3 regions of the Methylotuvimicrobium sp. KM2 genome follow, and region 1 is predicted to be linked to each of the others. Evidence: riboswitches for the same ligand, from Rfam matches in the RefSeq annotation. Region 1 holds a riboswitch; each other region holds the start of a gene.
The links. A riboswitch is a leader RNA that binds a small molecule or an ion and turns the genes downstream of it on or off. The one in region 1 is predicted to bind cyclic di-GMP.
Positions count from the first base shown of each region.

Region 1 (3,280 bases):
CCCTTGGCTTTATTTGGCAGTAGTCATTGATCATCAGCGAACCGGTCGGCCGATTCCAAAATTGCCTCCAGTGGACTGGGGGTCTGAATAGTTACTTCCAAAAAGTACATTGCCGTACCATTTTCAAAAGACTTCATACCAACTAAATCACCTTTACAATCTTCGCAATACTGAGGCTTAGAGCGAAAAACAGATCGGTATTTATCGGAATACCGGTCTGCTTTATATAACTTAATCTCTGCCATAATTATGAACACCGAAGCTTTAAAAAAGGAGAGTTCAGTTTTATGTATTTTTTCCCAGCGAAAAAGGCTTTAACCACCCTAAACCGGTTTAGGGTGATTTATGCGTGAGATAATTCAATGTCTTATGGATTGGGTAGGCAGCATCCCAAGCGATGAAAAACCGCACCAAGTCCTTCGAGCACTAGCGGAAGAATCGCTCAAAAAAGCCGATTTGGAAGAGAAAAAAAGGCGTTTCACCAATAAAGATACCTGGCCGCTGCACATGCAATTACCAATGATCCTCCCAATAAATGGGTCAATTGGAATAAATCGGTTTTGCCCTATTGGAATTCTAGAAAAAAAGATGTGATAGCGCTTGCCGAAAAAAGGAACCTTAATTGCTATCCGGAACTTGATTCCTATATCCCGGAAAAGGCCGGACGTGGTAACGAATCCCTATATTGGATTAAAGCCGAACCGCTCCCTGAAACCGGCAACAATGATGACGAAAAAAATTCAGCAATTGAGCCGGATAAAACGAAAAATCAATCCCGAATTAGTTTCCAGTATGAATTAGCTGAAAACGGCGAAGTAAAAACAACTTGGTGGGCAAAATGGCTATTCCACGATGGTCAGATACGCCTATCGAGCTGGCATATCTGGTTTATCGCCGGTTGGTTAATCACCCTTGGCGGCAGTGTAATTGCACTCTCTTACCTCGCCTGGCTAGGCTTAACCATTCCAAAACCAGTAACAACCAGAGAGTTGACGATATTTATAAGCATCTTTGCTCTTCCATGTGGAGTTTGGATCTTTTCATCAGGCCTTGGCTTCGTTTATTCGAAGATCGCATTGTCGTCGCTTCCGAGTTAATAACCGCTATAGAACAAAAATCGGCGCAACTGGAGTTGTTCAGAAACGGCGACTTAAGGATTATTCGCCTTGTAAGCTATACCGCGCCCTGTCCGGTCTGCGGAGCAACAGTCCACCTCGATAACGGTGAGCCCGACTTTCCCAGACGCTTAGTTGGTCGCTGTGCCGACAGCCCAAGAGAACACATTTTTAGCTTTGACCGGGTTACAAAAAAAGGCTCCGTTTTGAGAAGCCCAAATGCCTAAATAAAGAATCACCGATCGAAAACTTACCAACAAACAATAAGTAAATTCGAAAACCTATATTTAAAACCGATAAATATCCCAAGCTGATCGAATGGGTCAAAGGCTTCGGGGCGGCGATGTATGCATCTGAGTGTCAAGGCTTATCGCTCTAAACACGGCTATGGGTATGTATGGCTATCGTGGTTTGTACCTCCTGAATCCCATAACGATGGTGCCAAGACCGAGCAAGGAAAGCACAGTAGGTTCCGGGACATCAATTGCTCGTGTTGCTATTTCGAATCGCCATTCGATTCTTTGTTCGGGATCGACTTTCAAAGCGGGCAAATCGATCGCAAAGATATCCGTACTAACTAAACCGACACTGGCCCCCGAAGGATTGCCAACATTTGGAGTGATACTCTCAATTATCTGCTGAATCGCTGGCCAACTGTTAAAGAGAAAAGTCCATTGCCTACTCGTGAAATCAACAGAACCGGTTGAAGACAGATTGGTGTAGTCCAAAATCAATCCATTATCAAAAAAATTAGCAGATCCAGCTTTGATATCGTCGGTTTCGAGAAAGGAAAATTCGACAAGATCACCGATTTCTGTACTAGAGAATGGAAAGCCCGAATGCCCGGAAATGTCTAGGTATGCTCCGACTTCTGCTCCCACCAAGGCTGAATTTGCGTCATTCGTATACAATCCCGCAAAAGTCAAAAATATAAATGCCATATTTAAAACTACTTTTGGTCGTTTCATGATTTTCTCCAAGCCTTAAGCTATACCTGCGTTAATGGTGGCATACCTGTGGGAGCCAAAGCTTTCCCAAGGGGTTGATTGCAAATTTTTTTGATGGCAAGCAGATTTGTTAAGCTGCGCATTATTTTTTAGGACATGACAGAACATCTTCGAAATCAACCGGTAGTTAAGAGGTAATCTGCGAACCAAAAAAATACATGCCACTCCGTCTGGCGATTAAAACAAAAAAAGCCAGACCACCTATGTGACTATAACGCTAGTCACATTCGGCAATCCGGCTTTCCTGGATCAGAGGATCCGCGATTTTCTGTCCCTATCTTACGATAGGTTTGGCTTTATTATTTTTTTGCAGTGAATCACAAAATGATTCAATTTTCAACTGAGTATTTTAGTGAGTTATTGAATTGTATTACGTTTTAGATTAAGGCATACATAGACAACACAATGACCGACATCCCGAACCTCTGGGCGCAAGGCTGGGCGTTTTATAAATCCGGCGGCAAGGGCTTTGTGCCGGCCGAAGACGATCCGGAGTTGATCGAATGGGTCAAAGGCTTCGGGGCGGCGATGGCCGATTACGACCTGGAAGGCGAATACCCGAGTATTCAAACCGCCCTGCTCGATCATGGCATCGATGCGGATTTGATTGCGGAATGTTTGGACGCGGCCGAAAGAATCCTCGCGGAACCGGTGTTCAACCGCTGGCCGTCGGTGCCGGTGCGGGGTTATGGCGAAGGGAACCTTCGGGTTGGGCCGTTTCTGGTGGTGCTGCCGGAAGCGGCGAATGATGGTTAGTTGGGGTAGAGAGTTTTTTATGGCGGTTTTGACCAGGAAGGGACATTTAGTGATTTTAGCGTATGGCTACTGCAAAACAAAAAGCAGCCTTTGAACTCTCAAGCTCAGCCGCGAGCGCGGCGACCGGCATGTCAGCAGGAGCGTCTGTTGGCAGACATACGCCTGTTTTGTTCCAGACGGGCCTGATGGTGGCCACGAGACTGTCTTCTAGTCCTGCGGCCAAATTGACATGAAAGCCGCCATAGTAGAGCAGTCCGTTGTCTGGAAGTGCGTGAATTTCCACCGCCGTTGAGGACGCCAAGGTTTCTTCTATGAGCTTTTTTCCCTTGATGTTAGTGGGATTGCGTTGGGCCGGGATTCTGGTAGCCGTAAAGGCGCTTCTTCAAAGGCTGTGCTGTCTTT
Region 1 is NZ_CP150634.1:941,879-945,158, reverse strand. It holds gene WJM45_RS04220 (IS66 family transposase) at 1-91, shown strand, start outside; gene WJM45_RS04215 (hypothetical protein) at 346-594, shown strand; gene WJM45_RS04210 (hypothetical protein) at 591-1,097, shown strand; gene WJM45_RS04205 (PEP-CTERM sorting domain-containing protein) at 1,517-2,083, opposite strand; cyclic di-GMP riboswitch class I at 2,349-2,427, opposite strand; gene WJM45_RS04200 (hypothetical protein) at 2,528-2,878, shown strand; gene WJM45_RS04195 (hypothetical protein) at 3,211-3,280, opposite strand, start outside.

Region 2 (3,280 bases), 1.1 Mb from region 1:
GCTTTATACCGACTATCCCTTTTACGGGAGTCGGCGGCGCTGAAACGGTTAGGCTATCGGGTCAATCGTAAGCGCATCCGGGGTCTGATGGCGAAGATGGGCTTGGAAGCGATCTATCCCAAGCCCAATACCAGCCAAAGTCACCCGGAACACCGAGTCTATCCGTATTTGTTAAACGACTTGGCGATCGAACGGCCCAATCAGGTCTGGAGTACCGATATTACTTATGTACGGCTCGCTCAGGGATTTGCCTACCTGGTGGCCGTGATCGATTGGTATAGCCGCAAAGTCTTGGCCTGGTACTTATCCAACACGATCGATATCGGGTTTTGTCTGGATTGCCTGGAAGCCGCGTTACGACACGGGCAGCCGGATATTTTCAATAGCGACCAAGGCAGCCAGTTTACCAGCCGGGAATTTACCGGGCGCTTGACGGAGGCCGGGATACGGATCAGCATGGACGGGCGTTGGATAATGTCTTTGTAGAACGCTTATGGCGGAGCGTCAAGTATGAAAATATCTATGTCAAAGGCTATGAAACGATGACCGAAGCCAAAACCGGACTGGCCGAGTATTTTCAGTTTTACAACGAAACGAGGCCACATCAAAGCCTGAATTACGCGACACCGCATGAAGTCCATGGCGGCTAATAGGCATGGCGCGTGGCGGGCCTGTGGACAAAGCGTGAATGTCCTTCGGACCGTGTGGATAAGCTGATGGAAAACTGCTGAAGCAGTTTCCCACGAGCTTACCCACACTCATTCACCCTTTGCCCACAGGCCCGCCATGAACCGAAAGAGGGTGATGAAAACGCCTGCGGCGCAATAATTATAAAAGATTTATTTTTTAAAGAGCAGGTTCCACCTTAAATTAGACCATTTTCTGTATTGACGTTGGGGTCCACTTTACTATAGCCTGGGCCGATTGTTCCAGCATATTTGGCTGGATGTTCAGGGGCGCCGGACCTTCTTTCCTGAACACTAGATATTGGGGAGAACCACGGGAAATACGGAAGAGCCGAAAAAAAGAGATCCTATCACTCAGTCTATGGAATGGCGACTTACCAATGAAGATGCTCGGGTAAAATTTAAAAAATCTTACCCGACAATACAAAAATGACCGAATACTATGGTGATAGAAACTTAGCTGAAATTTTACTACCCCCAAGTACAAACACATCCAGATTTTCGGTTACCGGTCCTTCACCAACGTCATCTTGAAACTTAATATTTAAGAAACCTAACCCTAATATTGATGCGTTAAGTTTCGAAGGACAACTATTACCATTCAAAAAATTCGCTCTACCGACTATCGCTAGAGCACCAAAATTTACTGCGAAGTCTGACGTCTCACTGTCCTGGAATTTTAGTTCCGAGGAAAACCAAACTTCAGTAAGTAAACCATTTCTGATACGTTCTAAAGAACTATCAAAAAGAATGAAAGGGTCTGTTACGTCTTTAACTTCTTTTTTTTCTTGTTTATCATAAACGACAAGCCGCCCTTCTCCGGTAGAGCAGTCATCCATTCGTAAAGCCAAAATAGTGTCTTTGGAAACACGCCTATTTGGCGGAAAATTTTGAACCAGATTGACAATCGCTTTCTGCGATTGCGTTAATTTGGAAATTTTGGTGTTTGAAATATTTAACTGGTCTTCAATTGCTAATTTTAATGAAAGTTTAACATCAAAATAATTGGCTTCGTTTGCATTTACCTGTTGAGAGTTAAATAATAAAACCAATCCAAAAACTATTGCTATTTTTACTATATATTCAATATTTTGACTCATAGCACGCTACCTTTGCTTTAAGTAACCCTTTAGCACTTTCCCGTTTTTCATATGATGAGGATTAAGTACTTGTTTGAAAGTAATTGATTTACCATAGGCGCACCCCAAAAAAAACTGTACAAAGCGCGAGACTAAACGATTACGCTCGCATAGAGCCTCAAACGGAATTCTTTAAAACAAATAAAAAGCCGAACCACCTACATGACCATAGCGACGGTCACTTTCGGCAGTCCGGCTTTCCTGGATCAAAGGACCCGCGACTTTCTGTCCCTACCTTACGATAGGTTTGGCTTTCACCGAATTCGATCATAAAATTTAATAAGTTTCAACTGAGGATTTTTATAAAGAATGAATAACACCTCAGGTTTTGTTGTCACCCCCTATACCCCTCATCGTTATACATAAGTCGAAAATTACCGTTTTTCTCGTTCCCACCGCTCCAGCGTGGGAATGCATACCGATCTTGCCTCGGCTGACAAGGTATGGGTTTCCACTGAGGACCGTGGGAACCAGAAAAAAATTACTGATTTGCAATCTTAGCTACTCCCTTTTGATTGAAAAACCGTCTAAGAATAAAAAGGCATGGGATATGTCTATCGAGGACCGCCGTGAACCCGTCCATGGGGGCTTGACGGCAGCGATCCCTGCTGCCGACATCCTCGCTAGCCACACCCCATACCTTCACAAAGTTAGCTAATTTTTGAGTATAAAGGGAGTAATGAGGCCTCGATACCATTTTTTGTCGCCCGACGTTCCCGACTTTCCCTCACCTAGCGTTAGGTGAGGAACGATCTGGGGATCGCTCCCACAGAGCATCCGGCCTCCTTGTGGGAGCGACGCCTTCGTCGCGATTTCGAAGCTACTGATGTTCAATATCCGCAGGTTTATCAAACTGCACAGTTTCCAGGTGTACGATGACCTCTGTTTAGCAAGTTTACCGATACTTGTGTATAACGGCGAGCCTATACCACTAGTTGTCGTCGGCGTTTTCGGCGATTTCGTGGGTTTTTGCTTTGGCCCGCTCGAATTTTGGGTTCTAAATCGTCGATTGCTTTTTGCGATTCTTCTTTGACTTTGTTTTTCAATTCGGTCAGTTTGCTTTGTTGTTCGTCGATAGTAGATTGGATTTTATTCAACAGTTCGTCTTCAGTTATGGCCGTCGCTCCAAAGAATAGGATTAATGATTTGAATCGTTTCGAACAATCCGAAACGTCAGGGTTTTCGGCCGAACATTTTGCCGAATGCATTGATGGCGCCTGAGACGCCGCCGACGCTATTCAGCAACTGTTCTCCAAGATCGGCGAGCGTTCCGTTTGGAGAAGCCTTGTCAATGACGTTAGGCACTGCTTCTTGGAGTCCGTTCAACGCCGAAGATTCGCTGATGCCCAGTTGTTTGGCGAATGCGGCAATTTTGTCGTGACCGAATATTTGTTCCAACTGGTTTCCGGAAACCGGAGCATTCTGGCCTTTGCCTAGCCACGAGGACGCGAGCTG
Region 2 is NZ_CP150634.1:2,043,187-2,046,466, forward strand. It holds partial or broken gene WJM45_RS08655 (IS3 family transposase) at 1-650, shown strand, start outside; gene WJM45_RS08660 (hypothetical protein) at 1,127-1,786, opposite strand; cyclic di-GMP riboswitch class I at 2,009-2,087, opposite strand; gene WJM45_RS08665 (hypothetical protein) at 2,749-3,033, opposite strand; gene WJM45_RS08670 (YidB family protein) at 2,999-3,280, opposite strand, start outside.
Region 2: linked by a shared signal. The riboswitch ahead of WJM45_RS08660 (hypothetical protein) and the one ahead of WJM45_RS04205 (PEP-CTERM sorting domain-containing protein) in region 1 are both predicted to bind cyclic di-GMP.

Region 3 (3,280 bases), 1.3 Mb from region 1:
GGAGGCGCGATATCTTCAATCACTTCTTCGATAGGCTCATCAACGACTTCTTCAATCGTATTTTGGACCGTTACATTAACACCACTTGAAACCCCTTCATTACCTGCCGCATCGATCGCGGTTGCGCTCAAGGTTACGGAACCATCTGGGACTTGATTGGAATCCCAGCTAAATTGGTAAGGTGCGGTCGTATCGGTACCGACATAGAAACCATTGGCATAGAGCGACACTTCGCTTACACCGACATTATCGGTGGCATTGACCTCGACTTCAACCAATCCGCTGACGGTATTTCCCCCCGTTGGCGAGAAAATATTGACTGAAGGGGCGTCGCTATCGACAGTGACATTCCCCATGCTTTGCGCCATTTCAACCGCTACGGCGGCATTGATGCGGCCGTGACCATAGTATGGGTGGATATCGCCAGCGATTTTATCGGCCGAGGATTTCAAAATTTGCTCGACTTCATCGGGCGTTAGTGTTGGATTCGCGCCCTGAATCAGGGCAATCACGCCTGCAGCCACCGGTGACGAAAACGATGTGCCGTTCCAACTACCATAACTGCCGCCGCGCGTAGTGGTTTGAATAGATGATCCCGGCGCCGCAACATCGATGAACGCGCCGTAGTTCGACCAGGACGTTTTGTTATCGGAGCTATCGGTTGCCGAAACGCTGATCATGTAAGGGTTATCGTTGAAACCCGGATCGACGCCGTCATTGCCCGCTGCAACGACTACAAGCCCGCCTTTGCTGCGCATGTATTGTGCGGCATTGGTTACCGCAGAACTGTTGGAGACCCCGTAGCTGATATTCGCGACATCTGCGCTTTGATCGGCCGCCCAGTTCAAGCCACGAGCAATATCGCTCCAATAAGCCCAACCATCACTACTGTTGGTAATGCGAACCGGCAATATTTGCGCATTCCAAGCGACGCCGGCAACGCCGTTAGCGTTATCGGTTGTGGCGGCCGCCGTACCCGCTACCGCCGTGCCGTGTCCATGTACATCAGAACTGTTGGTGCTGCCGTCGACCGCATTCCAACCGGGCAGCATTTTGCTGGATAAGTCAGAGTGCGCGCTATCGACACCGGTATCCAAAATAGCAATCACGGTGTTGTCGGCTTTTGTTGAGCTCCAAGAGGTTGGCGCTTGAATTTTGGGTAAATGCCATTGGTTGCCGTAACGCGGATCGTTGGGCGTCGTCAAGCTGAGTTCGACCGCCATATCGAGCTCTGCGAATTCGACATGAGGATTTTTGGATAATGCCCGAATAACGGCTTGCTCGGTTTGGGGAGGTACAGAGATAACATGCACTCCGATGTTACCGATTATCTCTTTTTTTTGGCCTTTATTGCGTTTCAGAATTTTGTCGAACTCGCTGTCCGATAACCCGGCTTTCGGTTTGACCAGAATTTGGCCTTCTTTCCAAGGCTTGTCGGGGGCTGCATAAGCCGTTCCGCTTGCGCCACCGAATACGCCGGCAATCAATACCGCCGCCAAGGCTTTGGAAATTTGAGTTGGTTTGAATGTGTTTTGATTTTTTTGACTTCTTCGGCTGTTAGAGTTCATGACCCCACTCCTTAATTTATATTTTAAAGGTCCGAAGGAGTTCCTTGAAGCTGAATATAAATTAGCGTAGATTTTGCGCTGCGCCAATTTAGCAACCCCACTGTCATAGGAAAGACTCCGTTAGACTGGAAACTTTGCGTCACCACCTTTCGATGGCTTTGCCCTTTTATGATTTTCGATTGACTGGAGCTTCTAAAAGCACTTTAAAAGCTTTTTTCGTTCCGGTTGAGTTACAGTGTATAAATTTCAGAAATAATTGATGTGATTTGCTTGGAAAAAATTTATTTAGAGAAATCATCTTGTTATTGTTAATATCGATTCAGTGATTTAGTAAGCACTTTTAAGTTGTCCATTACGACTCCCCTACAAAAAACCTTTTGAGTTTTAGCCATTCGTTCATCTTTAATTAAGCGCAATGGCCGACAGTGCATAGATTAAATCGCCAAAGAAAGAAATTTCTTTTTAGGCGAGTTTTTGTCAGTAAAAGATTACACAAGAAGTCTTATTTTGACCTTAATTCAGATAAGCGCTTGGCCTAAGTTCAATAACTCTCTCCATAGACAAACTCAGGGTTGATCAACAGCAAATCCGCCCATTTAAAGTATACTTGACGCCTATCATTTATTCGGTTTAAAAACGACGTGCTTCGCTTACTTAATTTGCTCGCCAATCTTTTTCCTTTTTGGGTCATCGCCTGCAGCGGTTTAGCATTATTTTTTCCTGCTTGGTTTACTTGGTTCAGCGGTCCAATGATCGTTTGGGGCTTGGCTATTATCATGATCGGCATGGGTATTACGCTTAGCTTCGAGGATTTTCGACGTGTAACGCGCACGACTCGACCGGGTTTAATCGGAGTCGTTGCTCAATTTGCCGTGATGCCGCTTTTGGGTTGGGCCATAGCTTATGGGTTTTCGCTCAATCCGCAATTGGCGGTCGGCCTGATACTGGTGGCTTGCTGCCCCGGCGGCACCGCATCTAACGTGGTTAGCTACATTGCTAATGCCGATGTCGCGCTATCGGTATTGATGACGATGTGCTCTACATTCGCCGCTGTTGTCATGACGCCGCTATTGACTCACTGGCTAGCCGGTGCCTACGTTCCGGTGGATGCTTGGAGCTTATTCTTCAATACTCTACAGGTGGTAATTCTGCCGGTTTTGTCGGGTATGTTGCTGAATCGTTATACGCCTCGCCTGGTTCAGGCCGTAACGCCTATCGCACCGCTCGTTTCAGTGATGGTCATCGCATTGATTTGCGCAAGCATCATTGGCGCGAATGCAAGCACGATAAAGGATTCGGCTTTATCTTTATTGAGTGCGGTTGCCTTATTGCATCTAGGCGGATTTACAATCGGCTATGCAATGGCTCGCTTGATGAAGCTTGAAGAAAAAGCAGCCCGCACAATTTCAATCGAGGTAGGCATGCAAAACTCTGGCTTAGGCGCGGTACTAGCCCAATCCAGCTTTGCACAAATGGCTCTTGCGCCAATTCCCTCTGCCATTTCGGCAAGTTTTCATTCGATCATCGGCAGTATGCTGGCAGCCTGGTGGCGTATACGAAAGACTAAAAGATAGGTGTGAATAATGCCGGAGAGATCCTTGTTTTCGCATATTCCAGTATCGACTTATGAAGGTGGGCTTTATCAGTAAGATAGGCTTTTGCTTTTCGGCAATTGCGGAATTTCAAGGGTGGCGTAAATGCTAAATGCACGA
Region 3 is NZ_CP150634.1:4,637,401-4,640,680, forward strand. It holds gene WJM45_RS19625 (S8 family serine peptidase) at 1-1,568, opposite strand, end outside; cyclic di-GMP riboswitch class I at 1,656-1,741, opposite strand; gene WJM45_RS19630 (bile acid:sodium symporter family protein) at 2,210-3,142, shown strand.
Region 3: linked by a shared signal. The riboswitch ahead of WJM45_RS19625 (S8 family serine peptidase) and the one ahead of WJM45_RS04205 (PEP-CTERM sorting domain-containing protein) in region 1 are both predicted to bind cyclic di-GMP.